2 regions of the Mesorhizobium sp. M7A.F.Ce.TU.012.03.2.1 genome follow, and region 1 is predicted to be linked to the other one. Evidence: predicted binding sites of a transcription regulator. Region 1 holds the regulator's gene; the other holds the start of a gene.

Region 1 (14,473 bases):
GATCAGCCGGTCATAGCCGACGACCGGAATGCCTTCGTCCAGCGCCTTCTGCACGGCCGGGCCGATGGCCGAAGCGTCCTGCGCCAGGATGATCAGGGAATTAGCGCCCTGCGAGATCAGGCTTTCGACATCGGTAAGCTGCTTGCCGGGATTGGACTGCGCATCGGCGGAGATGTACTTGTCGCCAGCGGCCTCGATCGCCGTCTTCATGGCGGCTTCGTCGGTCTTCCAGCGTTCTTCCTGGAAGTTGGACCACGAAACGCCGACGACCTTGTCCTTCGCCTGCGCGACAGACGCGAGCGTCAGCGACATGGCGGCACCCGCCAGGATGGCGGCCGTGAATCTTTTCATATTATCCTCCCTGCGCCGCGTATGGCGCGACCAAACTGACCCGAGGGCCGGCACAGAGGCTCTATTTTTTCGAGCCTCGAAAAAATACTGGGCCAACGCCCGAACGCTGTCAACATCGATTCTGATGGATTTTGATGTCATTTCGAGTTTTTTTCGAGTCTCGGAATAAATAAATGACACGGCCTGCAGCTTCTGCCAGTATTTACCGGCGTCACCGACAGCGTTCCAGGGGCAGGAGGAACCGCGGCGACCGGGAGGATATGAAAGAACATGTCGGTCGGAATCCGCCACGACGATCTGCGCCGCCGCAACCGCGCCATGGTGATCGCGGCAGTGCGCCGCGCCGGACAGCCGTCGCGAACCGAGATCGCCGCGACCACAAGCCTCAGCCATTCGACCATCTCGGCGATTTCAGCGGACCTGATCGTCGAAGGCATCCTGACCGAAAGCAAGCCGAGCGAGGCCGGCTCACTCAAACGCGGCCGGCCGCAGGTCGGCCTCAGTCTCAATCCGGAAGCGGCCGCGGTAATGACCGTGGTGCTGTCGCTGAACTTCCTCTCCGTCGCCGTCATCGACTATGCCGGCCAGGTAATATCCGAGGAACAGCGCCGGCTGGACACGCTGACGATGTCGCGCGAGTCGCTGATCGGGGAATGCACGGCCATCGTGCGGCGCCGCCTGGCAGATCCCGACCTGGACGTGCGCAGCATCGCCCGCATCGCGCTGGCCATCCAGGGCATCACCGACACCCGTGCCCGCGCCATGCTGTGGTCGCCGATCACGCCGCACACCGACATCGCCTTCGCTGACATATTCGAAGACCAGTTCGGCATCCCTGCCATAATGGAGAACGACTGCAACATGATGGCGGTGGCGCTGCGCTGGCGCGACCCCGATCGTTACCGCGACGATTTCATCGCTATCCTTTTGTCGCACGGCATCGGCATGGGACTGGTGCTGAAGGGCGAATTGTTCACCGGCACCCATTCTTCGGGCGGCGAATTCGGCCACATGATCCATCGGCCGAACGGCGCGCTATGTCGCTGCGGACGGCGCGGCTGCGTCGAAGCCTATGCGGGCAATTACGCCATCTGGCGCAACGCCAGGCAGATGGGCGAGGATGCAGAACCCGTTGCCGATGTCAGCGACGCCGACATGCGCGCCCTGGCTGCCGCGGCCCGCGAAGGTGACGGACCCGAACGGGAAGCCTATCGCAAGGCCGGCGAAGCGCTCGGCTACGGCCTCGGCAGCCTGTTCGCGCTGATCGATCCGGCGCCGGTCGCCATGGTCGGTGTCAGCGCCGCCGCCTTCGACCTGATCGAGCCGGCATTGCGGCAAGCGATTGCCCAGACCGCCGGCGGCCAGCATTCCAAATCGATTTCCTTCGACACCGAGCCGAACGAACTGCCGCTGATCCGCGAGGGCTGCGCCATGCGGGCGCTGATCTTCGTCGATCAGGAGATTTTTGCGCCGGGCGTGCAGGCGAGATCCGGTTTCGGCGGCAAGAACGTGGCGTGAGTTCAAACGAGGGAGTTCAGTCCTCTCGGATGGCGTATCCGGCCCCACGGATCGTGCGGATGACATCAGGCATACGGCCATTGTTGACCGCCTTGCGCAGCCGGCCGACATGCACGTCGACCGTGCGCTCGTCGATGTAGATCGTCTCGCCCCAGACATTGTCGAGCAGCTGGCTGCGCGAGAACACGCGGCCTGGATGGCGCATCATGAATTCGAGCAGGCGGAATTCCGTCGGCCCAAGCCGGATCTCGCTCTTCTTGCGATAGACACGGTGCGACTCGCGATCGAGCACGATATCGCCGACCTTTAGCACGCTGGACAGCACTTCCGGCTTGGCCCGGCGCAGCAGCGCCTTGACCCTGGCCATGAACTCTGGCGTCGAGAAGGGCTTGACCAGATAGTCGTCGGCGCCGGTCGACAGGCCGCGCACGCGGTCGCTTTCCTCGCCTCGCGCGGTCAGCATGATGATCGGCAGCCGCTCGGTCTCGGGACGCATTCGCAGGCGCCGGCAGAGTTCGATGCCCGAAACCGCAGGCACCATCCAGTCGAGCACCAGAAGATCGGGAACGTTCTCCTGCAGCCGGATTTCGGCCTCATCGCCGCGCGTCACCACCTCGACCTGGTAACCTTCGGATTCAAGATTGTAGCGGAGCAGCACGCCTAGCGGCTCCTCATCCTCCACCACCATGATGCGTGGTGCGATCATCGGCTGGTCACCCCTGTTATGCCGCTGGCGCGGACATTGCCGTCTCGTCCTGCTTCGGACGATTGGCTGGCAGCTGCGTGCCGGTCAAAACATAGTAGGCATTTTCGGCGATGTTGGTCACGTGGTCGCCGATCCGCTCGAGGTTCTTGGCGCAAAACAACAGGTGCGTGCACGCCGTGATGTTGCGGGGATCTTCCATCATGTAGGTCAGCAGCTCGCGGAACACCGAGGTGTATTTGACGTCGATGCGTTCATCATTGTTTCTGAGCGTGGCAAGCGCTGCCGCGTCAGCGGCGGCATACTCGTCGACGACCCCCTGCACCTGGATCAGCACCAGCTGCGCCATCGCGTCGATCGAATGCGAAAGATCGTGCGGCGTGACGCTCAGCCCGACAGTGCCGACGCGCTTGGCGATGTTCTTGGCAAGGTCGCCGATGCGCTCGAGGTCGCCGGCCATGCGGATCGAACCGACCACCGCACGCAGATCGTTGGCCATTGGCTGGCGCTTGGCGATCAGCGTGATGGCGCGATCGTCCAGCTCGCGCTGGCGGGCATCCATGATGGCATCGTCGGAAACCACGCGCTGCGCCAGCGCATTGTCCGAATTGAGCAAAGCCTTGGTCGAGCCACTGACCATCGAGCGGGCGAGATCGCCCATGTCGCGGATCAGCTGGCTGATCTGCTCCAGATCCTCATCGAAAGATGCAACGGTATGTTCACCCATGATCTTCGTCCCTCATATGCCTGAGCTCAGCCGAACCGGCCGGTGATGTAGTCCTGGGTGCGTTTGTCGTCGGGGGTGGTGAACATCTTGTCGGTGGCGCCCTCCTCGACCAGATAGCCTAGATGGAACATCGCGGTGCGCTGCGACACGCGCGCTGCCTGCTGCATCGAATGGGTGACGATGACGATCGTATAGTTCTGGCGCAGTTCGTCGATCAGTTCCTCGACGCGAGCAGTGGCGATCGGATCGAGCGCCGAACACGGCTCGTCCATCAGGATCACCTCGGGCGACACGGCGATGGCGCGTGCAATGCACAGACGCTGCTGCTGGCCACCGGAAAGACCCGTGCCAGGTTCCTGCAAACGGTCCTTCACCTCGTTCCAGATTGCCGCCTTCTTCAGGCTCGACTCGACGATCTGATCCATGTCGGCCTTGCGCTTGGCCAATCCGTGGATGCGCGGGCCATAGGCGACGTTCTCGTAGATCGACTTGGGGAACGGATTGGGTTTCTGAAACACCATGCCGACGCGCGCCCTGAGTTCGACGACATCGATGTTCTTGTCGTAGATGTCTTCTTCGTCGAGCGTTATCTTGCCGGTTACCCGCGCGGAATCGATGGTGTCGTTCATGCGGTTGAGGCAACGCAGGAAGGTCGACTTGCCGCAGCCGGAGGGGCCGATCAGCGCCGTCACCTGATTCAGGCGGACGTCGAGATTGACATCGAACAGCGCCTGCTTCTCGCCATAGAACACGCCGACCTTGTCGCCGCGCATTTTGATCACTTCGTTCGACTTGGCGTTCATCTTATCGCCCACTGCGTTTTCAAGGGACTGTTCGGTCATGATGTTCATACCAAAATGCCTTTTTTCTACCAGCGCCGCTCGAACCGACGCCGAAGCACGATCGCGGTGATGTTCATGGCCATGAGGAAGACGAGCAGGATGATGATCGCGCCCGACATGCGCTCGACGAAGGCGCGTTCGGCCTCGTTCGCCCACATATAGATCTGCACCGGCAGCGCGGTGGCCGGATCGAAAGGCGTCGTCGGTGGATCGGCGACGAAGGCGACCATGCCGATTAGCAGCAGGGGCGCGGTTTCACCGAGCGCACGCGCTAGACCGATGATGGTGCCGGTGAGGATGCCGGGTGCGGCAAGCGGCAGGATGTGCTGGAACACCATCTGCATCTTGGAGGCGCCAAGACCGAGAGCCGCCGAGCGGATCGACGGCGGCACCGCGGCAAGTGCAGCGCGCGTCGCGATGATGATCGTCGGCAGCGTCATCAGTGTCAGCACCAGGCCGCCGACGAAAGCGGCGGAGCGCGGCATGCCCAGGAAATTGATGAACACCGCGAGGCCGAGCAAGCCGAAGACGATTGACGGCACCGCTGCCAGATTGTTGATGTTGACCTCGATAAGGTCGGTGAAACGGTTCTTCTTGGCGAACTCCTCCAGATAGATGGAGGCGGCGACGCCGATCGGTAGCGCCAGGAGCAACACGATTACCATCATATAAAACGAGCCGATGATCGCCACGCCCATGCCCGAGGTTTCCGGGCGGCTGGAGGCGCCGTAGGTGAACAGGCCGCTGTTGAAGTGCTCGGCCATCGCGCCCTCGGTCTTGAGCTTGTTCATCCAGGTGATCTGCTGGTCCGAGACCTTGCGTCGCGCTTCCTCGACACTGAGGTCGATCTGGCCCTTGAAAGCCGAGTCGAGATTGGCGGCGGCGAGGATGTTGACGTTGCGTGTCGTGCCGATCACGGACGGATCGGCGGCAACGATGTCGCGCAACTGGACGCGGGCGCCTTCCGACAGGAAGCCCTTGAGCTTCTGGATCATCGGCTTGTCATCAGGAGAGATGCCGAGCTTGGCCACAAGCGCGTTTTCGGCGAGCTTGGGATAATTTGCCTTGATCAGAACGCTCGGATCGGTTGCACGCTTGCCGGAAGGATCGATCACCTTCTCGTCGAACGAGATCGGCAGTGATACCGTCGTCTGCCAGAAGGCGGTGTAGCCTTTCGAGACGATGGTGATCAGCATGATTGCCAGGAACGCCAGGCCTACGGAAATCGCCACGACGCCATAGATGCGGAAACGGCGTTCGGCGGCGTAACGGGCCTTCAGGCCGATGTCGCGGCGCGGATGGGCCGCCGCCCTGACCATCGTATTCATGGAAATGTCGGTCATTCGTACTGCTCCCGATATTTGCGCACGATGTAGAGCGCGACGATGTTCATCACCAACGTCAGCGCGAACAGCGTCAGGCCGAGTGCGAAGGCGACCAGCGTCTGCGGCGAATTGAACTCGAGGTCGCCGGTGAGCTGGTTGACGATCTTGACGGTGATGGTCGTCATCGCCTCGAACGGGTTGATGGTGAGGTTGGCGGCGACGCCCGCCGCCAGCACGACAATCATCGTTTCGCCGATGGCGCGCGAGGCGGTCAGCAGGATGGCGCCGACGATGCCGGGTAGTGCAGCCGGCAGGATCACCCGCTTGATCGTCTCGGAGCGGGTCGCGCCGAGGCCAAGCGACCCGTCGCGCATGGCGCGCGGCACCGCGGTTATGATGTCGTCCGAAAGAGAGGACACCACCGGGATCAGCATGACGCCCATGACCAGGCCGGCGGTGAAGATGCTCTGGCCCTGGATGAAGGGCGAACCGCCGGTCAGCGCCGCGGACAGGTCGCGCAGGAACGGCCCAAGCGTGACGACGGCGAAGATGCCGTAGACGATGGTCGGTATGCCGGCCAGCAGTTCAAGCGCCGGCTTAACCACCGAGCGCACCTTGGGCGTTGCATACTCGGCCATGTAGACAGCCGACATCAGCCCGACCGGCACCGCAACCAGCAGCGCGACGGCGGCGATGTAGAGCGTGCCCGCAAGAAGCGGGATCAGGCCGAATTGGCCCTGGCTGCCGCCCGAACCGGCAGCGGCAAAACGCGGATCCCAGACGGTGCCGAAGAAGAAACTCATCGGCGAGACGCTTTCGAAGAAGGTGATCGTCTGGAACAGCATCGAAAGCACGATGCCGATGGTTGTCAGGATGGCGATGGTGGAGGCGGCAAGCAGCCCCCACAGCATCAGCCTCTCGACATTGTTGCGTGCCCTGGCGCGCGGCTCGATCTGCCTGAGCGCATAGAAGGCGCCGGCGATCGAGGAAACGAGAATGACAATGGCGCCGAACAGGCCGAGCCGGTCCTGGACCTTGTTCGCCTCGACGGCGATCGGGATCATGTAATCCTGCGTGTCGCTCGCCAGTGCCACACCCTTGGCGGCGAGCAGCGGCTGCAGCTCGGCAAAGCTGGCAGGCATTGCGGCCAGTGTGCCTGCATCGAGTTTGCGCAGGCCCCTGGCGAGGCTCTTTACCAGGCTGACATCCAGTGCCTCACTGGCAACCTTGCTGTCGACGGTGCGCTCGGGCAAGGCAGTGTGAATGTGTCGGTCAAGATAGACGGAAGACCCGACGGTCCAGACGGCAAGCAGCAAAAAAGCAGGCAGAACGGCGAGCAGGAAGGCCCACCAGCCATGATAGTGGGCGCGCGAATGCGGCTTGACCTTGCCATTGTCGTGGGCCGCGGCACGTTGCCGACCGATGAAAAAGGCAACCAGGCCGACGGCAACGACGATGGCCAGTACGAGCAAGGACGACATGGACCCACCCCAAGAGAAATTCTTACGCAGCCGCCATTGCGGCCTGCGATGAAACCGGGGCGCGGGATTTGGCCCGCACCCCGGTTCGGCAGCTGATTACATCGACTTTCCGGCGGCGAAAGCGTCACGCTGGGCCTGACGCTCGGCATCCGGAGCAGCAACGAGGCCGTATTCGGCGAGCGGGCTTTCCGGGCCAACCATCTGGTCGTCAAGGAAGAACTCGACATATTCCTTGAGGCCGGGAACGACGCCCAGATGCGCCTTCTTGACGTAGAAGAACAGCGGGCGCGAGACGGGATACTTGCCGCTGGCGATCGTCCCGGTCGAAGGCACGACGTCTTCCACGGTGGCGACCTTCAGCTTGTCGGCATTGTTCTCATAGAAGGCGAGGCCAAACACGCCGACGCCGGTCTTGTTGGAGTCGATGCGGGCGAGCGTCTCGGTATAGTCGCCATCGATGTCGACGGCCTTGCCGTCCTTGCGGATGGCGATGCAGGTTTTGCCGATTTCCTTGTCGTCGGCAATGCCGGCGGCCTTGAGAGCAGCCTTGTCACAGCCGGCATCGAGAAGCTTGGTCTCGAACACTTCGCGCGTGCCGTGCTTTTCGCCCGGAATATAGGCGGCGATGTCCCAGTCGGGCAGCTTCGGATTGACCTGGCTCCACTTGGTGTTCGGATTGTCGACGAGCTTGCCGTCGACGACCAGCTTGGCCGCGAGCGCCTTGTAGATGTCGGCGGGAACCAGCGCCCAATCCGGGCCCTTGATGTCGGTGGCGAAGACGATGCCGTCATAGCCGATCCGGACTTCCTGGACTTCCTTCACGCCGGCGTCGGCGCAGGACTTGAGTTCGTCCGCCTTGATCGGACGCGACGAATTGGCGATGTCGATCGTGTCTTCGCCGACGCCCTTGCAGAATTCCTTGATGCCCGCGCCGCTGCCGCCGGATTCGACGACCGGGGTCTTGAAGTTGGTGAATGTTTCGCCGAACTGCTCGGCGACGATCTTGGCATAAGGTAACACTGTCGATGATCCGGCGACCTGGATCTGGTCGCGCGCGGCGGCGAAGCCGGACGTCGCGGCGAGCGCAAGCGCAGCGGCCGACGCCGTATAGAGGAATTTCTTCATGTGGCCTGCTCCTGTTCGGAAGATGGTCTCTCGGCGCTCGTCAGTCGGCGCCCGCTGAGGCCAATAGCCTTCGATTATAACAGTCGCATGACAGTTTGATGTCACCCCGGTAACGCGTCATCGGGATGAGCAGAATGCCGCCTGGCCGGCACTCCCGACGCAGCCCCGCTTTGTCACCGGAATCAGGGACTTGCTCGATTCGGTCGAGGCTGGCCGGCGATTTGGGGATCAGCCGGCCTTTATGAAGAAAAGCCGGACGGGAGCGCGTTGCTCTCAGCCAGACGGTGTCGTGGCCGGGCCATCGCCGAAAACAGGTCCGTTGGGGTAGGTTGACGCTGTCTCATGCCGGCGGTCGCTGCTCCCGCCCGTAACTGGGAAGAGCGGAATTCGAATGTCGCTATTGTCTCGGCTGGATGCCGCCTTTCATATGGTGCGATCGCACCATAGTCTTGGCCGCTGACAGGGGCGCGAATCTTCGCCGTATTCCCGGTACTCGGGCAGAGCCGGCCTTACCCGGCGTTGCGCTGCGCCTGCCGGCTGGCGCCGACCCAGCGCTCGACCTTCTCGAGCAACGCCCGGGGACTGATCGGCTTGGGCAGATAGTCGTCCATGCCTGCCTCCAGGCAGCGCTCGCGGTCGCCCTTCAGCGCATGCGCGGTGACGCCGACGATCGGCACATGCGTGCCGGTTTCTTCCTCCAGCCGGCGAATGGCGGCGGTTGCTTCGAGACCGTTCATCTCCGGCATGGAGACATCCATCAGGATCATGCACGGGTTCAGCCGGCCGAAGGCGTCGAGCGCCTTGCGGCCATTGCCGACGATCTCGAAACCATAACCGGTCTCGCCGAGGATCTGGGTGAACACCATCTGGTTCACCTCATTGTCCTCGGCCACCAGGATATCCAGCCTGTCGCCGCCAGCCGCCACCGGTGGCCGGGGGCGAATCGAAGGCGGCTGCAGCAGCGCCCGCTGTTCGGACGGTGCCGAGGGCTGCGTCCGCATCACATAACCCGTAGCGACGTCGGCTGCGAGCGGCTGCGCGTCGCTGCCGCTCGTGTTGTGGCGATGCCGCTGGATGGTGGCGACCAGCGTTTCCAGCAGCACCGAAGAGCGCGCCGGCTTGATCAACTGGGCATCGATGCCGAGATCGCGATAGCTGGTGTTGGCGAGCGACTGGTCGACCGAGGTCAGCATGATGATCGGCGTGCCGGCAAGGCCGGCGGTGTTGCGCACGATCCGCGCCATTTCGGCGCCGCTCATTCCAGGCATCTGGTAATCGAGCACGACGCAGTCGACCGGGACGCCATAGGCGGCGGCGGCGATCAGCACCCTGAGGCCTTCTGCGCCACTTTCGGCAGCGCAGGAATCGAACGTCCACGACGTCATCTGCTCGGTCAGGATCGCCCTGTTGACGGCATTGTCGTCGACAATCAGCACACGCGCACCGGTCACGTCGATCGGCATGATGCGCTGTCCGTTCTGCTGTCCGGCCCTCGGCAGCGTCACCGAGAACCAGAAAGTCGAGCCCTTGCCTTCCGCACTTTCGACCCCGATATCGCCGCCCATCAGCTCGACGAGCCGCGAGGTGATGGCGAGGCCGAGACCGGTCCCCTCGTGTCGCCTCGTCGACGAGGTGTCGACCTGGCTGAATTTCTCGAACACCAGTTTCAGTTTTTCCTCGGGGATACCGATACCTGTATCGGTGACCGAGATCGTCAGCTTCGTTCCGGTTGGAGCCCTCTCGCCGGTGACGTCGACCAGCACATGGCCTTCATCGGTGAATTTCACCGCGTTGCCGAGCAGGTTGGTGACGATCTGTCTGATACGGCCGACATCGCCGACGAACAGGCTCTCGAGCCGAGGCTCGACACGAACGATCAGCTCGAGGTCCTTTTCCTTGGCACGTGTCGACACCAGCGTCGCCACATCCTCGATCGCCTCGGCCAGATTGAAGGGCGCCGGATCGAGCACCAACTGACCGGCATCGATCTTGGAGAAGTCCAGGATGTCGTTGATGATGGTGAGCAGCGCATTGCCCGATTTCACGATGATGTCGGTAAACGTCTTCTGCTTCGGGTCGAGGTCCGATTTGGCCAGCAGTTCGGCCATGCCGAGCACACCGTTCATCGGCGTACGGATCTCATGGCTCATATTGGCGAGGAATTCCGACTTGGCGCGGTCGGCGAGCACGGCGCGCTGACGCGCTTCGCGTAGTTCCGCCTCTCGCATCTTCAGCTCGGTGATGTCGGTGGTCGAGCCGATCAGATAGAGCGAGCCGTCGGAGGCGATCATCGCGCCCTTGCGGGCGAATTGATGCCTGACGCTGCCGTCGGCCAACGTCACCGTCTCTTCGACCTCCTGGGTTTCGCCGGTGCGCAGCACGGCGAGGTCGCCATTGACGAAAGCCTCGCCATCGGGCCCGAAAATCTCGATGTCGGTCTTGCCGATAGCCTCTTCCTTGCTGAAGCCCGTGAGATCGCACCAGCCCTTGTTGACATAGAACTGCCTGAGATCGGAGCGCTTGGCGTAGATCGATACCGGCACGTTGTCGATCAGGCTGCGGAACACCTCGTTCTCGCGCATGCTCTCTTCCAGCGCACGCTCGCGCGCCTTGACGTCGGTGATGTCGGTGCTCGAACCGACCAGATGCACCGACCCGTCCAGCGTCACCAGGCGGCTCTTGCGCGTCATCAACTGCCGAACCGTGCCGTCGCGATGGGTGACGGGTTCCTCGACCTCCCTGACGGCGCCCGTCACGGCGACTTGCGTGTCGTCATGGCTGTAGCCATCGGCGTCCTGCGCACCGAACAACTGCCGGTCGGTGCGGCCGATGACATCCTCCTTGGTCAAGCCGGTGATCGCGCACCAGGCCTTGTTGACGAATTCGATGCTCAGGTCCTGCGCCTTGATGAAGGCGGCCACCGGCAACTCGTCCATCACGTGCCGGAACAGGTCGATCTGGCGCATCGAATCGCGCAATGCCGCCTCGCGGCTCTTGATCTCGGAGATGTCAACGCGAACACCGATGAAGGTGCCATCATCGGTCCGCATGTCGTAGACCTGGTGCCAGCGGCCGTCGGGGTTATGACGCTCGTAGCAGGAATTGGGCAAGCGGTAGCGGGCGAGGATCGCATCCAGCCAGCGGTCATGGTCGCTGTCGTAGAGCTGGTCGACTTGTGGATCGCCGCTGTCGCGGAAATAGCCGTTCGCATGGCCCAGAACGAGTGCCTCGCGGAATGTGCAGCCGGGCTGCCATGCCGGCTTCAAGGCCGGCAGCGTATCCTGGATCTTGCGGTTGGCGAAAACGAACCTGTCGTCGCGATCGTAGATGATCACGGCGGCCGGCAAGGATTCCAGCACGCTGGCGAGATGCTTGCGCGCATCCTGCGCTTCCGTCTCGCGGCGCTTCATTTCGGAAATATCGAACAGGAAGCCGGCAACATAGTTGCGGCCGCTGGCCATGCCGACGCGGCTCTTCCTGACGATGCGCGATCGGCTGGCGCCATCGACCTCGAAATTCTCTTCCACTTCGTACGGCCGCCCGGTCGCAAGGACCTCACCTTCGCTCTGCTCGAAAAGCGCGACAGCGTTCGCTGGGAGGAAATCGCCGCCGGGCTTGCCGAGCATGGCTTGCGGCGTCTGGCCAAACAGAGCCGCGAACGCCTCGTTGACGAAGACAAAGCGCAGATGGTCGTCCTTGACGAAGATCGGATCCTTGACGGCGTTGATCACCGCCTCCGCCAGCCGCGCTTTCTCCAGCGCGTCGGCAAGTTCGGCCTCCCGGTTCTTCATGTCGGTGACGTCGACATAGGAGATCAGCCGCTTGCCGCCGGCCAGCGGCGCCATCGACGATATCAGCGTGCGGCCGTCATTGCGCGGGAACTGCCGCGCCGCGGCGATCCCGGCCCTGATTTCCGCCTCGCGCTCGGCGATATGCCGCTGCCATGATGCATCGTCGGCACCAAACGGATCGATGTCGCGGCTGGCGTCCATCAGATCGCGGAAGCTGCAGCCGATCTCGGCGCGCCGGGCGTCGATCTGCCAGAAATCATAGAAAGCACGGTTGATGATCTCGGTGCGCATATCGGCGTCGAGGACGAGGACACCGATCGGCATCTGGTCGACCATGGTGCGGAGACTGGCGAAGGTCTCGGCGATCTTGGCGTTCGCGCTTTTGATCTCCGCATCGCGTTGCTTGATCTCGGTGACCTCATAATAGGTCAACAGCCGCTTGCCGCCTGACAGCGCCGTCACCGAGAACATCATCGTCCTGCCGTTGGCATGGACAAATTCGCGCGGCGCGACGGATCCGGCGCGAATCTCCTCGAGACGAGTGGCAAGGTAGCGCTGCCATTGCCGTTCGTCGATGTCGCCATAGATGCCGCTGCGGCGGTTGAGCTCCATCAACAGGCTGAACGGAGCGCCGACGCCGACAGCGCCGTCCGGAATCCTCGAGAGGTCGCGATAGGCCTTGTTGACGATCAGCGTGTCGAGCCTGGCGTCGAGGAGCACGACGCCCATGTGCATGGCGTCCATCGTCCGCTCGAGGTCGGCCAGATGCTGGTCGGGCTCGCCGTCGGCCGATGGTTCCGGCCCCGGACCCTTGAAGGCGCCGGCCAATGCCGTGACGTTGCGGCCGATTCCGCGATAGCCGGCAAATCTTCCTTCGTCGTCGAACTTCGGAAAGCCTGATGTCAAGACCCAGCGACAGTCGGCGCTGCCACCCTTGAGTTCGTAGACGAAGTCGCGAAAAGGCCGGTGCGCCTGCAGATCCTCCAAATGCGCGGCGCCACTACGATCGCCGTTCAGGACCTGATTGAGGAAGTCGAAGCGGAACCGGCCAAGCACGTTTGCCGGATCGATGCCGGTGGCTGCCTGGTAATTTTGCGAGAGCCAGGAGAAGCGCAGTTCGGCGTCGGTCTCCCAGACCCAGTCGGAACCGGCTTCGACGAGTTGGCGAAGCGCATCGTTCGAATCCATGCAAGAGGCGGACGATGATGCATCATCGCCTTGCGCTGTGGATCTGCGAGGCCCGCGCTTGCCGCGCGCGCCGATTGTTTCGTCCGCTTCCGCCATGCCGTTCCCACCCCGAAAACCAAGGCCGAACCCTCCTCCGCGGTTCGTCGGCGGAATGTGCCCGTGAAGCATTAAGGATCCGCTAACCTTAACGGTCGGTTAGACAGGATTGCGCGGCACGGTCTGCTTCATTCCGCCCGGTTGTCGGCGGGGTCGAACCCGCTATATAAGCAACGGCAGGGGTATTGCTGATGCTTGGACGGATTGTGCCTTTTTTCATGGGGCTAGCGCTGCTTTTCGGCGGCGGTTGCTCGCGCAGTTATGACGGCACGGTCGTCATCCCGAGGCCGCTCGATGTCCGGCGCTTCTGGGACCGGCCGCCACCGAATGTCGACTATGGGCAAGCCGAGGTCGAAAACGGCGCTTTTCCGGTGGCGCCGCAGCCGCCCCGGCGTTTTTCCGAGCGCAAGGTCAGCCATGCCGCACCGAAACGGCACCAGACGAGGTTGCCTGCGTCGGCGTCCCTATCGGCGCCGGCGAAGTCGCTGACCTGCAGGAACATCAGCGAGCCTGGCAAGAGAGCTCGCATGGTCTGCGATTAGATTGGAGCTTGGTCCTAAAAGCGGGGTTCGGTCAAACAAACACGATCCGCGGATAGCTCGGCGAACGGGCTTTCACAGGGAAGCAGCGCCTTTTTTCGGCTCCTTCGCTCCGAGCTTGTCGAGTGCAAGACGAACCTGGCGCAGATCTTCCTGCCAACCGTCATCGTCGTCCATTGGACCCTCCGAGGCAGCCCGCTGCAACCCACGCGCCTCGGATTCGATCTCGCGCAGTTCGGCGATTTTCTGTTCGGTGGTCAGCGAGTCGTCTTCGACGATCTCCAGCACCCGCATTTCCCTGAACGTAGCCATGGCGTTCCTCCCGGCTGATGTCGATCACAACGCCGTGAGCGCCCCTCTGTTCCAGACGGATCGCGCAGCCGCATAGCAGCAGGCACGCCGCCGCCGGTGATCGCAAATCGGGGAAGACCGGCGATCATTCGGCCGGGAAAAATGCCGGGCCGACCAAGCGCACCAGCCGCTCGCCGGCCTCGATCGAAAGGTGCTGGGCGGCACCTGGGGCTTCGGCATCGATCCCGGGGACGGCCGCAACCGTGCCGAGATCCGGCTTCGCCGTCGGCAACGGAATAATGGCGTTGCGCATGTTGGCGGGCGTCACGGTCCTGGCTCGCAGTTCGGTGACCCGCTGGTAGTAGCGCTTGACGTCGCATGCCTTGAAATTCGCATCATCGCGATATCTGAAGGCTGCCGGCAGCTCGGTATAGGGTTTGCGCGTGTCGAGCGCGGTCATCTGGTCGGTCTCGAGGCTGGCGTCGTTCAACGTGTA
Region 2 (14,473 bases), 3.4 Mb from region 1:
CTGCCTGCATTCGAAATTGCCGACCCGACGGTGAAGCGCAAGAGCGGCTTCCTGATCCCGAGCATCATCTACAAGAGCGATCTCGGCGTCGGCGTGAAAGTCCCCTATTATCTCGCATTGGCGCCGACCTACGACCTGACCGTCACCGGTACCGGCTATACCAAGCAGGGCTTCCTCGGTGAGGCCGAGTGGCGTCAGCGCTTCGACAATGGCGAGTACAGCTTGAAGATCGCCGGGATACACCAGCAGAATCCCGACGCCTTCCTCGACACCACTGCCTTCCCATCCAGCTCTGGCCACAACGTCAATTCGGGCAGCGCCGGCGATCCCAACAAATTCCGCGGCATGATGGGTACCCAGGGGCAGTTCGCCATCAACTCACGCTGGAACTTCGGCTGGGACGTGCTGCTGCAGACCGACAAGAACTTCTCGAACACCTACGGCATCGACAAGTACAATAGCAGCGTCCACCAGTCGTCGGTCTACTTGACGGGTCTCAACGGCCGCAACTATTTCGACGTGCGCGCCATGCATTTCGATGTGCAGGAAGATACGCCTGACGACAACGCCTCTGCGCGAAGCGGTCAACAGCCTTGGGTGCTTCCGTCGCTCGACTATGCCTATATTCCTGATGCCTCGGTGGCCGGCGGCCAGTTGTCGCTCAATGTCAACGCGCGTGTCATCCGCCGCGACGAGCTCGATGATACTTTCTCCACCCCCATACAGCGTGTCCCTGGTATCGAAGGCGAATCCGGCCGTCTCACCGCCGAGGCCGAGTGGAAGCGGAGCTTCGTCACCGATGGCGGGCTGGTGCTGACACCATTGCTCGCGCTGCAGGGCGACGTTGATTATCTCAACGCGTCGTCGGCTTCGCTAAACGCCGTCAACCAGATGGCAGCAAATTTGAGCGAGCAGGCCGATATGCGCTCGTCATTTGCTCGTTACATGGCAACCGCAGGCCTCGAGATGCGTTGGCCGGTGCTGTTTTCCATGGCCAGCGGGTCCAGCCACGTTATCGAGCCAATGGCGCAGGTCTTCATGCGCCCGAACGAGCAATATGTCGGCGGTCTCGCAGTACCCAATGAAGACGCCCAAAGCATGGTCTTCGACGCGACCACCTTGTTCGAACGCGACAAGTTCTCCGGTTACGACCGCGTAGAAGGCGGTTCGCGCGCCAATGTCGGCTTCCGCTATTCCGGCTCGTACAACAATGGCTGGGGCACCAATGCCATTTTCGGCCAATCCTATCAGATCGGCGGCGAGAACTCGTTCGCCGCGCCGGATCTGGTCAATGTCGGCGCCAACTCCGGCCTCGACACGGCCAAATCCGATTATGTCGGCCTGTTCGGCATCAACAGCCCCAACGGCTTCGCGGCCTCGGTCAGCGGCCGTTTCGACGAACAGAGCTTCGAGGTTCGCCGCGCCGAGGTGAAGGCCGCCTATTCCGGCCTGCCTGTGTCGCTGAGCGCCAAATACGCCTTCATCCAGGCCCAGCCACTGTACGGCTTCACCACCGACCGCCACGAAGTCACACTTGGTGCATCCACGCATCTGGCCGAAAACTGGCGCGTTTTCGGCACAGGAACCTACGACCTGCAGCAAAGCCTGCTGGTCAAGGACGGTGTCGGCTTCGCCTACAACGATTCCTGCTTCACTTATCTGATGACCTACTCGCAGTCGCGCGATCTGAACACCAGGGAGGTGTCGCAGACCATCGGCTTCAATCTGTCGTTCCGCACCCTCGGCGAATTCGGCTCGTCGACCAGTGCCATCGACACGATCCAGTAACAATCGGCGACATCGTTTCGCCGCATAGGGCTGGCACGGATTTCGCGCACCTGGAAAGATGAAATTGGGCGGGACCGGGATAGAATTGGGATACCAACGATGAGGAAATACCTCTTTTCAGCAGGTTTCGCGTTGCTCGTGGCGGCGACGTCCGTGTCGATCACTGCAATGACGCCGCCGGCTTTCGCCAGCGAGATCAAATACGTCGTCAACAACATTCCGGTCACCACCGGCGACATAGCCCATCGCGCCGCCTTCCTGAAGCTGCAGCGCAAGAAGGGCGATGCCGGCCAGGAAATGATCGACCAGACGCTGCGTATGGCCGAGGCCAAGCGGCTTGGCATCCGCATCAGCGACGCACAAGTCGAGGCGGCGTATCAGCGCTTTGCCTCGAGCAACAAGATGCAGCTCAGCCAGCTTGACGGCGTCATGGAGAAGTCAGGCGTCACCAAGAGCCACTTCAAGGAATTCATCCGCGCCCAGATGGCCTGGAACCAGGCTTTGAGCGCGCGCTACCGTTCTGGCGACGGCACCGGTGCCGTCAGCGAGCAGGATCTCGTGAGAAAGATGCTCGAAAAAGGCGGCGCCAAACCGAGCGCCACCGAATACATGCTGCAGCAGGTCATCTTCGTGGTTCCGGCGGCTGAACGCAGCGCCACGCTGGGCAAACGCAAGCGCGAGGCCGACGCCATGCGCACCCGCTTCAACGGCTGCAACACGACGCGCGAATTCGCCAAGGGCCTGATCGACGTCACCGTTCGGGATCTGGGCCGGGTGCTGGCGCCGCAGCTGCCGCCGGACTGGGCCGAGCAGATCAAGGCGACCAAAGTCGGCGGTGCCACCGCCACGCGCGAAACCGAACGCGGCGTCGAATTCATCGGCATCTGCTCGTCGCGCGAAGTGTCCGACGACAAGGTCGCCCAGATGGCGTTTCAGGCCGAAGGCTCCGGCGGCGACAAGGATGCCGACGCGCTCAGCAAGAAATATGTCGACGAGCTGAAGGCAAAAGCCCGCATCGTCAAGCGCTGACGTGAGCAACGCAGTGACTGCGCTCGCGTTGAGCGCCGGCGATCCGTCCGGCATTGGGCCGGAGATCGCCATCGCCGCCTTTATGGCGCGCGAAGCTGCCGCCCTGCCCCCCTTCTACCTGCTCGCCGATCCGGCGCTGATCGCCTCCCGGGCGCGCCTGCTCGGCATTTCGCTGCCGGTCGTCGAAACGACATCAGCGCAAGCGGCGCAGGTCTTTGCCCGCGCCTTGCCGATCGTTCCACTGACTGCCCGCTGCATCGACAGCCCCGGCCGGCCGGATCCGGCCAATGCGGCTGCCACCATCGAGGCCATCGACCGCGCCGTCGCCGATTGCCTTGCCGGCGAAGCCTCGGCCGTGGTCACCTGCCCCATCGCCAAGAAGCCGCTCTACGACGCCGGCTTTCGCTTCCCCGGCCACACCGAGTATCTGGCGCATCTGGCGGCCCGGCACAGCGGCGTCGAGGCGATGCCGGTAATGATGCTGGCAGGACCCGACCTGCGCACCGTTCCCGTCACCATCCACATCGCGCTGGCCGAGGTGCCGAAGGCACTGACCACCGAGCTGATCGTCGCCACCGCGCTCATCACCGCCGCCGACCTTACCGGCCGCTTCGGCATCGCCAAGCCACGGCTGGCGATTGCCGGGCTCAACCCGCATGCCGGCGAAGGCGGCGCCATGGGCCTCGAGGACGAGCGGATCGTGCGCCCGGCGGTCGACATCCTGCGTGCCGATGGCATCGACGCTTTCGGCCCTTTGCCGGCCGACACGTTGTTCCATGTCCGGGCGCGGGCGGGCTACGACGCGGCCCTTTGCATGTATCACGACCAGGCGCTGATCCCGGCCAAGGCGCTGGCTTTCGACGAGGCGGTCAATGTCACGCTCGGCCTGCCCTTCATCCGCACCTCGCCCGACCACGGCACGGCCTTCGACATCGCCGGCAAGGGTGTGGCGCGGCCCGACAGCCTGATAGCGGCGCTGAAGCTTGCCCGGCGGCTGGCCGACACGAACACGAAGGCGGTTGCGGTATGAGATCTCGGGCATGAGCATCGACGGGCTGCCGCCGCTGCGCGAGGTGATCGAGCGTCATGGGCTGCAGGCAAAGAAGGCGCTCGGCCAGAATTTCCTGCTCGACCTCAATCTCACCGGCAAGATCGCGCGCACCGCCGGCGACTTGTCCGATGCAACCGTGATCGAGGTCGGTCCCGGTCCCGGCGGGCTGACCCGCGCCCTGCTTTCCAACGGCGCGCGTCACGTCATCGCCATCGAGCGTGACGAACGTTGCCTGGCTGCTCTTGCCGAAGTGTCCGACCACTATCCCGGCCGGCTGGAGGTTGTTTCCGGCGATGCGCTGAAGACGGATTTCACAGGCCTTGCCAGTCGAGCGGCCGGCAATGGCGGCCCGGTCAAGATCGTGGCCAACCTGCCCTACAATATCGGCACGGAGCTGCTGGTGCGCTGGTTGGCGGTCAGCGACTGGCCGCCTTTCTACACCTCGATGACTTTGATGTTCCAGCGCGAGGTGGCCGAGCGCATCGTCGCGCCTGCCGGCAGCGACAGCTATGGCCGGCTGGGGGTTCTTGCCGGCTGGCGGACGGAGGCGAGGATCGCCTTCGACGTACCGCCACAGGCATTCACGCCGCCGCCAAAGGTCACCTCCTCGGTGGTGCATCTGGTGCCGCGCCCGACGCCCCTGCCCGCCGAGGTGAAGAAACTCGGCCGCGTCACAGAAGCCGCTTTCGGCCAACGTCGCAAGATGCTGCGGCAGAGCGTGAAAAGCCTCGGCGGCGAGGCCCTGCTCGAACGCGCCGGCATCGATCCGACACGCCGCGCCGAGACGCTCAGCGTCGAGGAATTCGTGCGGCTGACCAATGCCGTGTAGCTCTCTTCTCCCCGTTTACGGGGAGAAGATGCCGGCAGGCAGATGAGGGGGCAGCACGAACCTTGAAATGCCAGCACCGCCCCTCATCCGGCCCTTCGGGCCACCTTCTCCCCGTGAACGGGGCGAAGGAAGAGGTCTCAGCCCGTCTTCTCGTCCAACAGTCCAGAGACGAAATCGAACAGGCCTGGCCGGCGGTCGCGTCTTAGCCGCTCGGCGACGACGATGCCGCGCACTTCGGCGAAGGCGCGGTCAAGGTCATCATTGACGATGACGAAATCATATTCCTTCCAGTGCTCGATCTCGTTGCGGGCGTTTTTCAGCCGCGTCTCGATCACCGCCTCCTGGTCTTCAGCGCGACGTTTCAGCCGCGCCTTCAACTCCTTCATCGATGGCGGCAGGATGAAGATCGAGACAATGTCGGCGCGCATCTTCTCCTTGAGCTGCTGGGCGCCTTGCCAGTCGATGTCGAACAGCATGTCGCGCCCCTCGGACAGCGCCAGTTCGGCCGGTTCGCGCGGCGTCGCATAGCAATTGCCATGCACCTCGGCCCACTCCAGCAGCGCGTCGGAATCACGAAGCCGCTCGAATTCGCGCATCGTCCGAAAATGATAGTGGACGCCTTCGATCTCGCTTCCACGGCGCGGCCTGGTGGTGACCGAGACCGACAGTTCGAGGCTGGAATCGCTTTCCAGAAGATTGCGCGCGATCGTCGACTTGCCGGCGCCGGACGGCGACGACAGGACGAGCATCAGGCCCCGGCGGCGTATGCGGGACCCCAAATCCTTGGCAACCATCGGCTACTCCAGATTCTGGATCTGTTCACGAAACTGGTCGACCACCGCCTTCAGGTCCAGGCCGATCGCGGTGATGGCTGCGGCATTCGATTTGGAACACAGCGTATTCGATTCGCGGTTAAATTCCTGTGCCAGAAAATCGAGCTTGCGACCGACCGCGCCGCCGCCCACCAGCAGTGCCCGGCCGGATGCGACATGCGTTTTCAGCCGGTCGATCTCTTCGCGAATATCGGCCTTGGTGGCCAGGAACGCCGCCTCCATATGCAGTCGGGTGGCATCCAGATTGGCGGAAGCGTCCATCAGCAGCCTGACCTGCTCGGCGATGCGTTCGCGGATCACCGCGGTCTCGCGGGATGGATCCACTTCTGCCCGCAGCGTCAGCGCCTCGATCGTGTCGATATGACCCGACAACAGCAAAGCCAGCGCGGCTCCTTCGCCCTGCCGTGCCTGTTCGAGCCCGTTCAAGGCCACTTCGAGCGCGGCCATGATCGCGGCATCGAGCGCGGCCCTCGCCTCCTCGGTTTCGACGGTTTCAGGAATGTCGAGCACGCCGCGCAGCGAAAGCAATCCATCCGACGTCGCCGCAGCAACGCCGAATTGCTCCTGCAGCCGTTTGGCGAGCCCAGCAAGGTCCTTCAGGAAGGCTTCGTTGACGACCGGCTGCGCCTGCGCGCCAACGGCACGGCCGATGGTCAGCGTCGCCTGGAAATTGCCGCGTGCAAAACGTTTCTGAAGTATTTGCCGGACAGCAGGTTCCAACCGCTCGAAGCCTTGCGGCAGCCGCAGCCGTACCTCGACGCTCTTGCCGTTTACGGACTTGACCTCCCAGGCGATCGAGGTGCCTTCGTGCTCGGCGACGGCACGTGCAAAACCGGTCATGCTCTGCAAATTCATATCGCCCACACGTCCCTTGCACATCGCCCTGAACCGGCTTTCCGGACAGAGCGAGTGCGGCTTGAAAAAGACTGCGCCGCAGGCGCGTCGAAACCGGACGCGCGGCGCTCTTCCAAATGTCAGGGCGTTGCCTGCCGGGCAACGCCTTTCTTCATTTACTGGGCAGCGCCCGCGTCACCGCCGCTGTCGTCGGCACCGTCAGCCGGCCCACTGCCAGCGGGTTCGACGGCATTGCTGTCGCCGGTGCCAGTCGTCTTGGCGGCTTTGGCGGCATCATCGGCCTGCTTCTTCAGCAACGCGCGATAGCGGGCGACGTTCTCGTTGTGCTCGTCCAGCGTCGCGGCAAAGACGTGCCCGCCGGTGCCGTCGGCAACGAAATAGAGGTCGGCGGTCTTCGACGGATTGGCCACCGCCTCCAGCGCTGCACGACCCGGATTGGCGATCGGCGTCGGCGGCAAGCCATTGATCACATAGGTGTTGTAGGGCGTCTGTTTCTGGATGTCCGACTGGTAGATCGGCCGATCCGCCGGCTTTCCCTTGCCGCCGAACAGCCCGTAGATGATGGTCGGATCGGATTGCAGGCGCATGCCCTTGGCAAGCCGGTTCAGGAAGACGGCGGCAACTCGCGAACGCTCGTCACCCTTGCCCGTCTCCTTCTCGACGATCGAGGCCAGCGTGACGAACTCCTCGACGTTGGCCAGCGGCAGGTCAGGCGCGCGCCGCTGCCAGACATCGTCGACCAGCTTCTTCTGATCCGCCAGCAGCTTGTCGACCATCTGCTGGCGTGTCGCTCCGCGCGTGAAGCGCAGCGTGTCGGTGGCGAGGCTGCCCTCCGGCGGCGTGGTTGCCGGCATGTCGCCGCTCAAGGCATTCTCCTCGGCGATGCGCTGCAATGCCTGGTCGACCGTCAGTCCTTCAGGAATGGTCAGCGAATACATCACCGACTTGCCGCTCTTCAGAAGCTCCATGATATCGCGCATGGATGCCCTGGGCTTGATCTCGTACTCGCCGGCTTTCAGCGCGGAATCATTGCCGAAGGCCCGCACGCCAAGGCGGAATACCCGGGCGTCGCTGATCAACCCGCGGCGTTCGAGCTGGTCGGCGATATCCTGGACGCCGGTGCTCGGCTTGACCAGGAAGGTGTCGCCATTGGCCGAAGGTCCGGGTTCGGTGAATTCCTGCTTGCCGAAATAGACCGCGACGCCGGCCGCCAGAACCACCAGCATCACCGAGGAGATGACGAAGTTCATGAACACGACGACCTGGCTGCGTGACGCCCGCGAGCGCTTCGGCGGCGGCGTGCCAGCCTCCGGCCGCAACGCTTCGCTGGCCGTTTTCGGCACGATCGGGCCGGATGTCGGCGGCCGTTGCCCGAATTCTCCGTTGCCTGCCGGATTTGTGTTCATTTCGCCCTACCGTTTGATCGCCCAACGAATCCCCAGCGGCAGAGTAGGGGCGAATATGGCAAAATTGACGGCACGCCGAAGCGCCGCCCGGCAGCCGGACGATCAGCCATTGTAGCGCTGGAAGACCAGCGACGCGTTGGTCCCGCCAAAGCCGAAGGAATTGGACAGCGCAACGTCGATCTGGCGGGCACGCGGCTTGTTCGGCACCAGGTCGATCGCGGTTTCGCGTTCCGGGTTGTCGAGGTTGATGGTCGGCGGCGCGACATTGTCCCTGATGGCAAGGATCGAGAAGATCGCTTCGGCGGCACCCGCCGCCCCAAGCAGATGGCCGATCGACGACTTGGTCGACGACATCGAAATCTTCGATGCGGCATTGCCGACAAGCCGCTCGACCGCGCCGAGCTCGATCGTGTCGGCCATGGTCGAGGTGCCGTGCGCGTTGATGTAGTCGACATCGGCCGGCGTCAACTTGGCCCGGTTCAGTGCCGCCGTCATGCAACGGAAGGCGCCATCGCCATCCTCGGCGGGCGCGGTGATGTGATGCGCGTCGCCGGTGAGACCGTAACCCGTCACCTCGGCATAGATCTTGGCGCCGCGCGCCCTGGCATGTTCGAGCTCCTCGAGCACGACAACGCCGGCGCCCTCGCCCATAACGAAGCCGTCGCGGTCGCGATCATAGGGTCGCGACGCCGTTTGCGGCGAATCATTGCGTTCCGTCGACAGTGCCCGGCATGCGGCAAAGCCGGCGATCGACAGCCGCGTCACCGGCGCTTCGGCGCCACCGGCGACCATCACGTCGGCATCGCCCCACATGATCAACCGGGCAGCATCGCCAATGGCGTGCGCGCCGGTCGAACAGGCCGTGACGACGGCATGGTTCGGGCCTTTCAGTCCGTGCCGGATCGAAACCTGCCCGGAGACGAGATTGATGATCTGGCCCGGGATGAAGAAAGGGCTGATGCGGCGCGGGCCGCGCTCCTTGAGGATCATCGCGTTCTCGGCGATGCCCTCGATGCCGCCGATGCCGGAGCCGATCAGGACGCCGGTGGCACACCGCTCTTCATGCGTCTTGGGTTCCCAGCCGGAATCCTTCAGCGCCTCGTCGGCGGCGGCAATCCCGTAAAGGATGAAGTCGCCGATCTTGCGCAGTTCCTTGGGCTCGAGCACGGCCTCGGGATTGAAGGTGGCATTGCTGCCGTCACCACGCGGAATGACGTGGGCGATCTTGCAGGCAAGATCCTCCACCTCGAACTCAGTGATGCGCTTGGCAGCGCTGCGGCCGGTCAGAAGTTCCTTCCAGCTGTGCTCGAAGCCCATGCCGAACGGCGACAGCAACCCAAGGCCCGTGACGACGACACGCCTCATCGCAGGTCCTCCCCGGTGATGACTGCGGAAAGCGTCAGGCCGAAGCCTTGTCGATGTACTTCACGGCATCGCCAACGGTCAGGATGGTCTCAGCCGCATCGTCGGGAATCTCGACGCCGAATTCTTCTTCGAACGCCATGACGAGTTCGACCGTGTCGAGGCTGTCGGCGCCCAGATCATCGATGAAGCTCGCCTGCTCCGTCACTTTGTCGGCATCGACGCCAAGGTGCTCGATGACGATCTTCTTGACGCGCTCTGCGGTGTCACTCATTTGGGCATCCTCGTCTTTTGTTTGTCTGTCTTCGTTAGCGGGCAGAATGCCGCTAATCAAGCTGAAAGATGGTCCTGCCGGAAACGCAACGACTACGGACCGGTTTTTGCCCGAACCGCCGGGTTGCGGGCCGCATTACACGAAAAATAGCTGAGGTCCAAGCCGAAATGGTCTCTTTTCACAACCCGCCGGCGTTGCTGCCGAACCTCGTCAAATCATAGCCATGCCGCCATTTACGTGGATGGTCTGGCCAGTGACGTAGGCGGCTTCGTTGGAGGCGAGATAAGCGACGGCGGACGCGACTTCAACGCTGGTGCCCATGCGCCGCGTCGGGATCGCCGCCATGATCGCCTCTTTCTGCTTGTCGTTGAGCTTGTCGGTCATCGCCGATTCGATGAAGCCCGGGGCGACGCAGTTGACGGTGATGTTGCGGGTGGCGATCTCCTGTGCCAGCGATTTGGAAAAGCCGATCATGCCGGCCTTTGAGGCGCAGTAATTGGTCTGGCCGGGATTGCCGGTGACGCCGACCACCGAGGTGATGTTGATGATGCGGCCATGGCGGCGGCGCATCATCGGGTGGGTGAGTTCGCGGGTCAGCCTGAACACGGCGGTCAGGTTGACCTCGAGCACGCTGTCCCAGTCGGCATCCGACATGCGCACGAACAGGCCGTCCTTGGTGATGCCGGCGTTGTTGACCAGGATGTCGACGCCTTCGAGATCGGCTTCGGCTTTCTGGCCGAGCGCCTTGACCTCCTCACGGTTGGACAAATTGGCCGGGAACAGCTTGACCCGGTCGCCAAGCTCGCTAGCCAGCGCTTCCAGTTTCTCGACGCGGGTGCCATGCAGGCCGACGATCGCGCCCTGCGCATGCAGCATCCTGGCGATAGCCTCGCCGATGCCCCCGGATGCGCCGGTGACGAGCGCCTTGCGGCCAGTCAATTCGAACATTTTTGTCTCCTGATTGAGAAGAGAACACCCTTTACGGGGATGGGATCAAATGACGCTTTATGCAAGCGCCGCCATGGCCGCCTCGACGTCAGCCGAGGTGCCGACCGACGCGGTGGCGACATCGCGGTTGATGCGCCGCGCCAATCCTGAAAGCACCTTGCCGGCGCCGATCTCGTAAAGTGTGGTGACGCCGTTTGCGCCGAACCATTCCACCGTCTCGCGCCAACGCACGCGGCCGGTTATCTGTTCGACCAGGCGGCGGGCGATCTCGTCCGGATCGCTGGTCGGGCTGACCGTGACATTGGAGAGGACGGGAACCACCGGCGCGTTCTTTGCCACGCCGGCCAGGGCTTCGCGCATGACGTTCGCGGCCGGCGCCATCAGCGCGGAATGGAAGGGCGCGGACACCTGCAGCATCAGCGCGCGTTTGGCGCCTTTCTCGGTGCACAGTTTCGCGGCCAGTTCGACCGCGGCCTTGGCGCCGGAGATGACCAGTTGGCCACCGCCATTGTCGTTGGCGATCTGGCAGACAGAGCCTTTGGCGGCTTCCGCGCAAGCGGCTTCGACATCGACCTGTTCCAATCCGATGATCGCCGCCATGGCGCCCTCGCCGGCCGGCACCGCCGCCTGCATGGCATTGCCGCGTATGCGCAGCAACCGGGCGGCATCGGCAACCGAAACGAAGCCGGCAGCGGCCAACGCCGAATATTCGCCCAGCGAATGACCGGCGACATAGGCGATCTTGCCTTTCAGCGAGAAGCCGCGCGATTCCAGCGCCCGGATCGCGGCCAGCGACACCGCCATCAGCGCCGGCTGCGCGTTGGCGGTCAGCGTCAACGTCTCTTCCGGCCCTTCCCAGATCAGCTTCGACAGGTTTTCGCCGAGCGCATCGTCGACTTCCTGGAAGACCCTGCGCGCTTCGGGGAAGGCGTCGGCGAGATCCTTGCCCATGCCGACCGCCTGGCTGCCTTGTCCGGGAAAGGTGAATGCAACGGCCATGCGAGGGCTCCCAAGGGCTGGTTTTGCTTGCCTGAAGACGGGTTTTTCTTGCCTGTGACGCATGGCGGGGCGCCAAGTCAAGCCCGGTTCGACCCTGCCCGAGGGCAGCCTCGTCCGCCGAGTGCCTGTTGCGAAAGGGTTTTTGGCGATCACTCCTGATGAAAACCGCTCACGATTCGTTTGCTGGCTCTTCTTATTTCCGTTACAGGCGCTAGCTTTGCGTGACAATTCCATGACAATCGAGTGACGTGCTTGTCGCTGGGTGGGGAAGTTAAAGTGGCAAAGAGTTACAAACGCACCGGCAAGGCCGCGCCACAGTTCCTGGAAGACGACCCCTCCACCGGCTATCTGCCGGGCAGGAGATGGCCGGTCGTGCGCTATGGGCTGATCAGCCTGGCGATCGCCGCTATCCTGGTGTTTGCCATCGAACTGATCGTGCGCGGCGACTTTGCCGGAACCATCTCCTTCTTCCTGCAGCCGTTCAAGCCGGGCTGGACCACCATCGTCGTGTTTGCGCTGCTCCTGATCGGCTTCGATGCGGTGCTCGGCCGCAGCCACCAGAGCCTGATGATCGTCGCGCCGCTGACCTTGTCGCTTGCTTTCGTCGGTCACCAGAAGTCGCACTATCTCGGCGATCCGCTCTATCCGACCGATTTCCTCTATGCCCGCCAGATCTTCGCGCTGCTGCCGCTTTTGGTACGCGAACGGCCGATGACCGCGCTTGCCATGGTCGTCGGCATCGTCGCCGGCCTGTCGCTGCTCGTCTACGGCTGGCGGCTATGGCGCCGCAAGGTTCCCGCACTCAGCCGCAAGGGGCGCCTTGCGCGGCTGACGCTGGCAGTGCCGCTACTCGCCTTCTTCGTTTCGATCATGGACTACGCTACCTTCTCCTGGACCAGGGATCGGCTGCAGATCATCCCGATCATGTGGGACCAGAAGGAAAACTATGCCTCCAACGGCTTTGCGCTGGCCTTTGCCCTCAACGTGCCGATGGCGCATGTCTCGGCGCCGCCGGGCTATTCCGACAAGGCGATCGCAGCGATAGCTAGGCCTGATGTGACCGCCTCGGTGCCGGCCGAGAAGCCGGACATCATCATCGTCATGAGCGAATCCTTCTGGGATCCGACCAAGTTGCCTGGCGTCACCATCACGCCAGATCCAATCCCCAATGTGCGGGCGCTGCGCTCGGGCTCGATGTTCTCGCCGGAGTTCGGCGGCATGACCGCCAATATCGAGTTCGAGGCGCTGACCGGCTTCTCCAACGCGTTCCTGCCGGCAGGCAGCATCCCCTATCAGCAATATGTGCGCACGCCGACGCCTTCGCTCGCGACCTTCCTGAAGAGCCAGGGTTACCGGGCGCGCGCCATCCATCCCGGCACCAACTGGTTCTGGAACCGTGGCGCGGTCTATGCCGATTTCGGCTTCAACGATTTCAAGTCGGAAGAGACGCTGCCGCCAATGCAAAAGCGCGGGCCACTGGCATCGGATGCGGCGATGACCGACGAGATCATCAGCGAGGCCGACGCCAGCGACGAGCCGGTGTTCTTCTTTGCGGTCAGCCTGCAAAACCACGGTCCCTACGAGCCGAACCGCTATTACAATCCCACGCATAGGGTGCAGGCGCCGATCAGCCAGTGGGCGCGCGAATCGCTACTCAGCTACGCCGAGGGCTCAGCCGATGCCGATCGCGGCCTCGAACGCCTCGTCGAATGGGCCAAGAAACGCTCCCGCCCCACCGTAATCGCCTTCTTCGGCGACCATCTGCCGCCGCTGGGGCCGGTCTATGTCGAAACCGGCTTCCTCAAGGACAATGTCGCGCCGCGCAAGGAAGCGTCGCCCGAGGCTGCTCTCGAGCATCACGAGACGCCGCTGGTCATCTGGTCGAACCGCACCGGGCCGGCTGAGCAGATGGGTGCCGTCAGCCCAGCCTTCCTGCCCTATCATATCCTGAAAACGGCCGGGATCAGCCATCCATACTACACCGGCTTCCTGGGCGAGATGAGCGAACGCTACCGTGTCGTCGACCGCAATCTTCTGCTGACGCCGGCTGGCGAAGCCACGCCCGATTGGGCGCGGCAGAAGGAGATCGATCCGGCGATCCGCGATTTCCGCCTGCTTCAGTATGATATGATGTTCGGCAAACGCCACGCGGCGCCCGACTTCTTCCCCGAAACGGTCGACAAGGACAAGGTTGTCGCCCATACGAGTTGAGCCCAACGATCCCTCAGGAGCCGGCCAGTCCGTCCCGGATCGCGCGTTCAGTTCGTCAATTGCAGCTTCGAGAACTTGTTGGCGATCTGCTGGAAAACGTCCGGCAATTTGGTCGGATCGTTGACTGCATAATAGCCGCTCGGATCAGAAGCGCAGGCGCTGTAAAGCGCGCGGTTGGCTGCGGTGTCGGATTGCAGCACCATGGTGTAGATTTGCACGCCCTCGTTCTTCAATTGCGTGCAGACGTTTTTGGTCCAGCCGTCGACATTGCGTGCCGCCGTCGTCTGGTTATCCGATCCGAAACGGCCGCCGGCCAGATAACCATATGATGTGTAGTCAGATTTCGTCGGCTGTTGGCTGGCGCCATAGACGACGTTCTCGCCGTCGGTGAGCAACAGCACGATCTTGCTGATGCCGGGCGTCTTCCACGGCGATGATGAATCGACCGTTGATGGCCAGGCTTCAACTCCACACAACCTGCTGGTGTGGTTAAGACGTGGTTGCCGGAAACCACAACTCCGACCGTTGCTGCTCCCCGATCATCGGCTAAGACACACGGGAATGCCGCTTGCGCTTGCTTTGCGGCCGGATTGCTGTATAGACGCCCGCAATCTGCCGGTCCTTGCTGGGGGCTGAACGGAGGGCCGGAGGTTTTTCAGAACCTTCGTGTGAAGCCGGAAGTGCTTCCGCCTCCCGTGTCTCCGCTCTCGACCGTCTCGTCATGCTCCTTTCTTCCCCCTGCCCCTTCGAGGGTTTGCGGGTCAGAGAAGTTGCAGAGGCTTTTGCCGCCGGGAACCGGGAGAGAAACGAAGAAAGGCATAGGACATAATGGCTCTTTACGAACATGTGTTTCTTGCCCGGCAGGACCTCTCGCAGCAGCAGGTCGAT

Evidence for each region. The regulator PhoB, encoded in region 1, activates phosphate uptake and scavenging genes when phosphate is short. The targets are predictions, from matches to a motif close to TGTCATNNANCTGTCAT.
Region 2: the regulator PhoB is predicted to act here: its motif matches at 11,596-11,612, upstream of EJ079_RS29315 (LTA synthase family protein).

The regions. Positions count from the first base shown of each region.
Region 1 is NZ_CP034779.1:2,513,583-2,528,055, reverse strand. Features, by position in the region: gene xylF (D-xylose ABC transporter substrate-binding protein) at 1-351, opposite strand, end outside; gene EJ079_RS12195 (ROK family protein) at 622-1,869, shown strand; gene phoB (phosphate regulon transcriptional regulator PhoB) at 1,886-2,575, opposite strand; gene phoU (phosphate signaling complex protein PhoU) at 2,592-3,299, opposite strand; gene pstB (phosphate ABC transporter ATP-binding protein PstB) at 3,326-4,150, opposite strand; gene pstA (phosphate ABC transporter permease PstA) at 4,168-5,484, opposite strand; gene pstC (phosphate ABC transporter permease subunit PstC) at 5,481-6,947, opposite strand; gene EJ079_RS12165 (substrate-binding domain-containing protein) at 7,044-8,072, opposite strand; gene EJ079_RS12160 (PAS domain-containing protein) at 8,582-13,147, opposite strand; gene EJ079_RS12155 (hypothetical protein) at 13,339-13,689, shown strand; gene EJ079_RS12150 (hypothetical protein) at 13,762-13,998, opposite strand; gene EJ079_RS12145 (DUF2865 domain-containing protein) at 14,123-14,473, opposite strand, start outside.
Region 2 is NZ_CP034779.1:5,875,314-5,889,786, forward strand. Features, by position in the region: gene EJ079_RS29260 (LPS-assembly protein LptD) at 1-1,788, shown strand, start outside; gene EJ079_RS29265 (peptidylprolyl isomerase) at 1,888-2,817, shown strand; gene pdxA (4-hydroxythreonine-4-phosphate dehydrogenase PdxA) at 2,819-3,847, shown strand; gene rsmA (16S rRNA (adenine(1518)-N(6)/adenine(1519)-N(6))-dimethyltransferase RsmA) at 3,858-4,697, shown strand; gene gmk (guanylate kinase) at 4,835-5,491, opposite strand; gene EJ079_RS29285 (YicC/YloC family endoribonuclease) at 5,495-6,385, opposite strand; gene mltG (endolytic transglycosylase MltG) at 6,541-7,635, opposite strand; gene EJ079_RS34075 (hypothetical protein) at 7,634-7,906, shown strand; gene fabF (beta-ketoacyl-ACP synthase II) at 7,894-9,156, opposite strand; gene EJ079_RS29300 (acyl carrier protein) at 9,191-9,427, opposite strand; gene fabG (3-oxoacyl-[acyl-carrier-protein] reductase) at 9,638-10,375, opposite strand; gene fabD (ACP S-malonyltransferase) at 10,433-11,374, opposite strand; gene EJ079_RS29315 (LTA synthase family protein) at 11,651-13,585, shown strand; gene EJ079_RS29320 (hypothetical protein) at 13,633-13,986, opposite strand; gene rpsF (30S ribosomal protein S6) at 14,414-14,473, shown strand, end outside.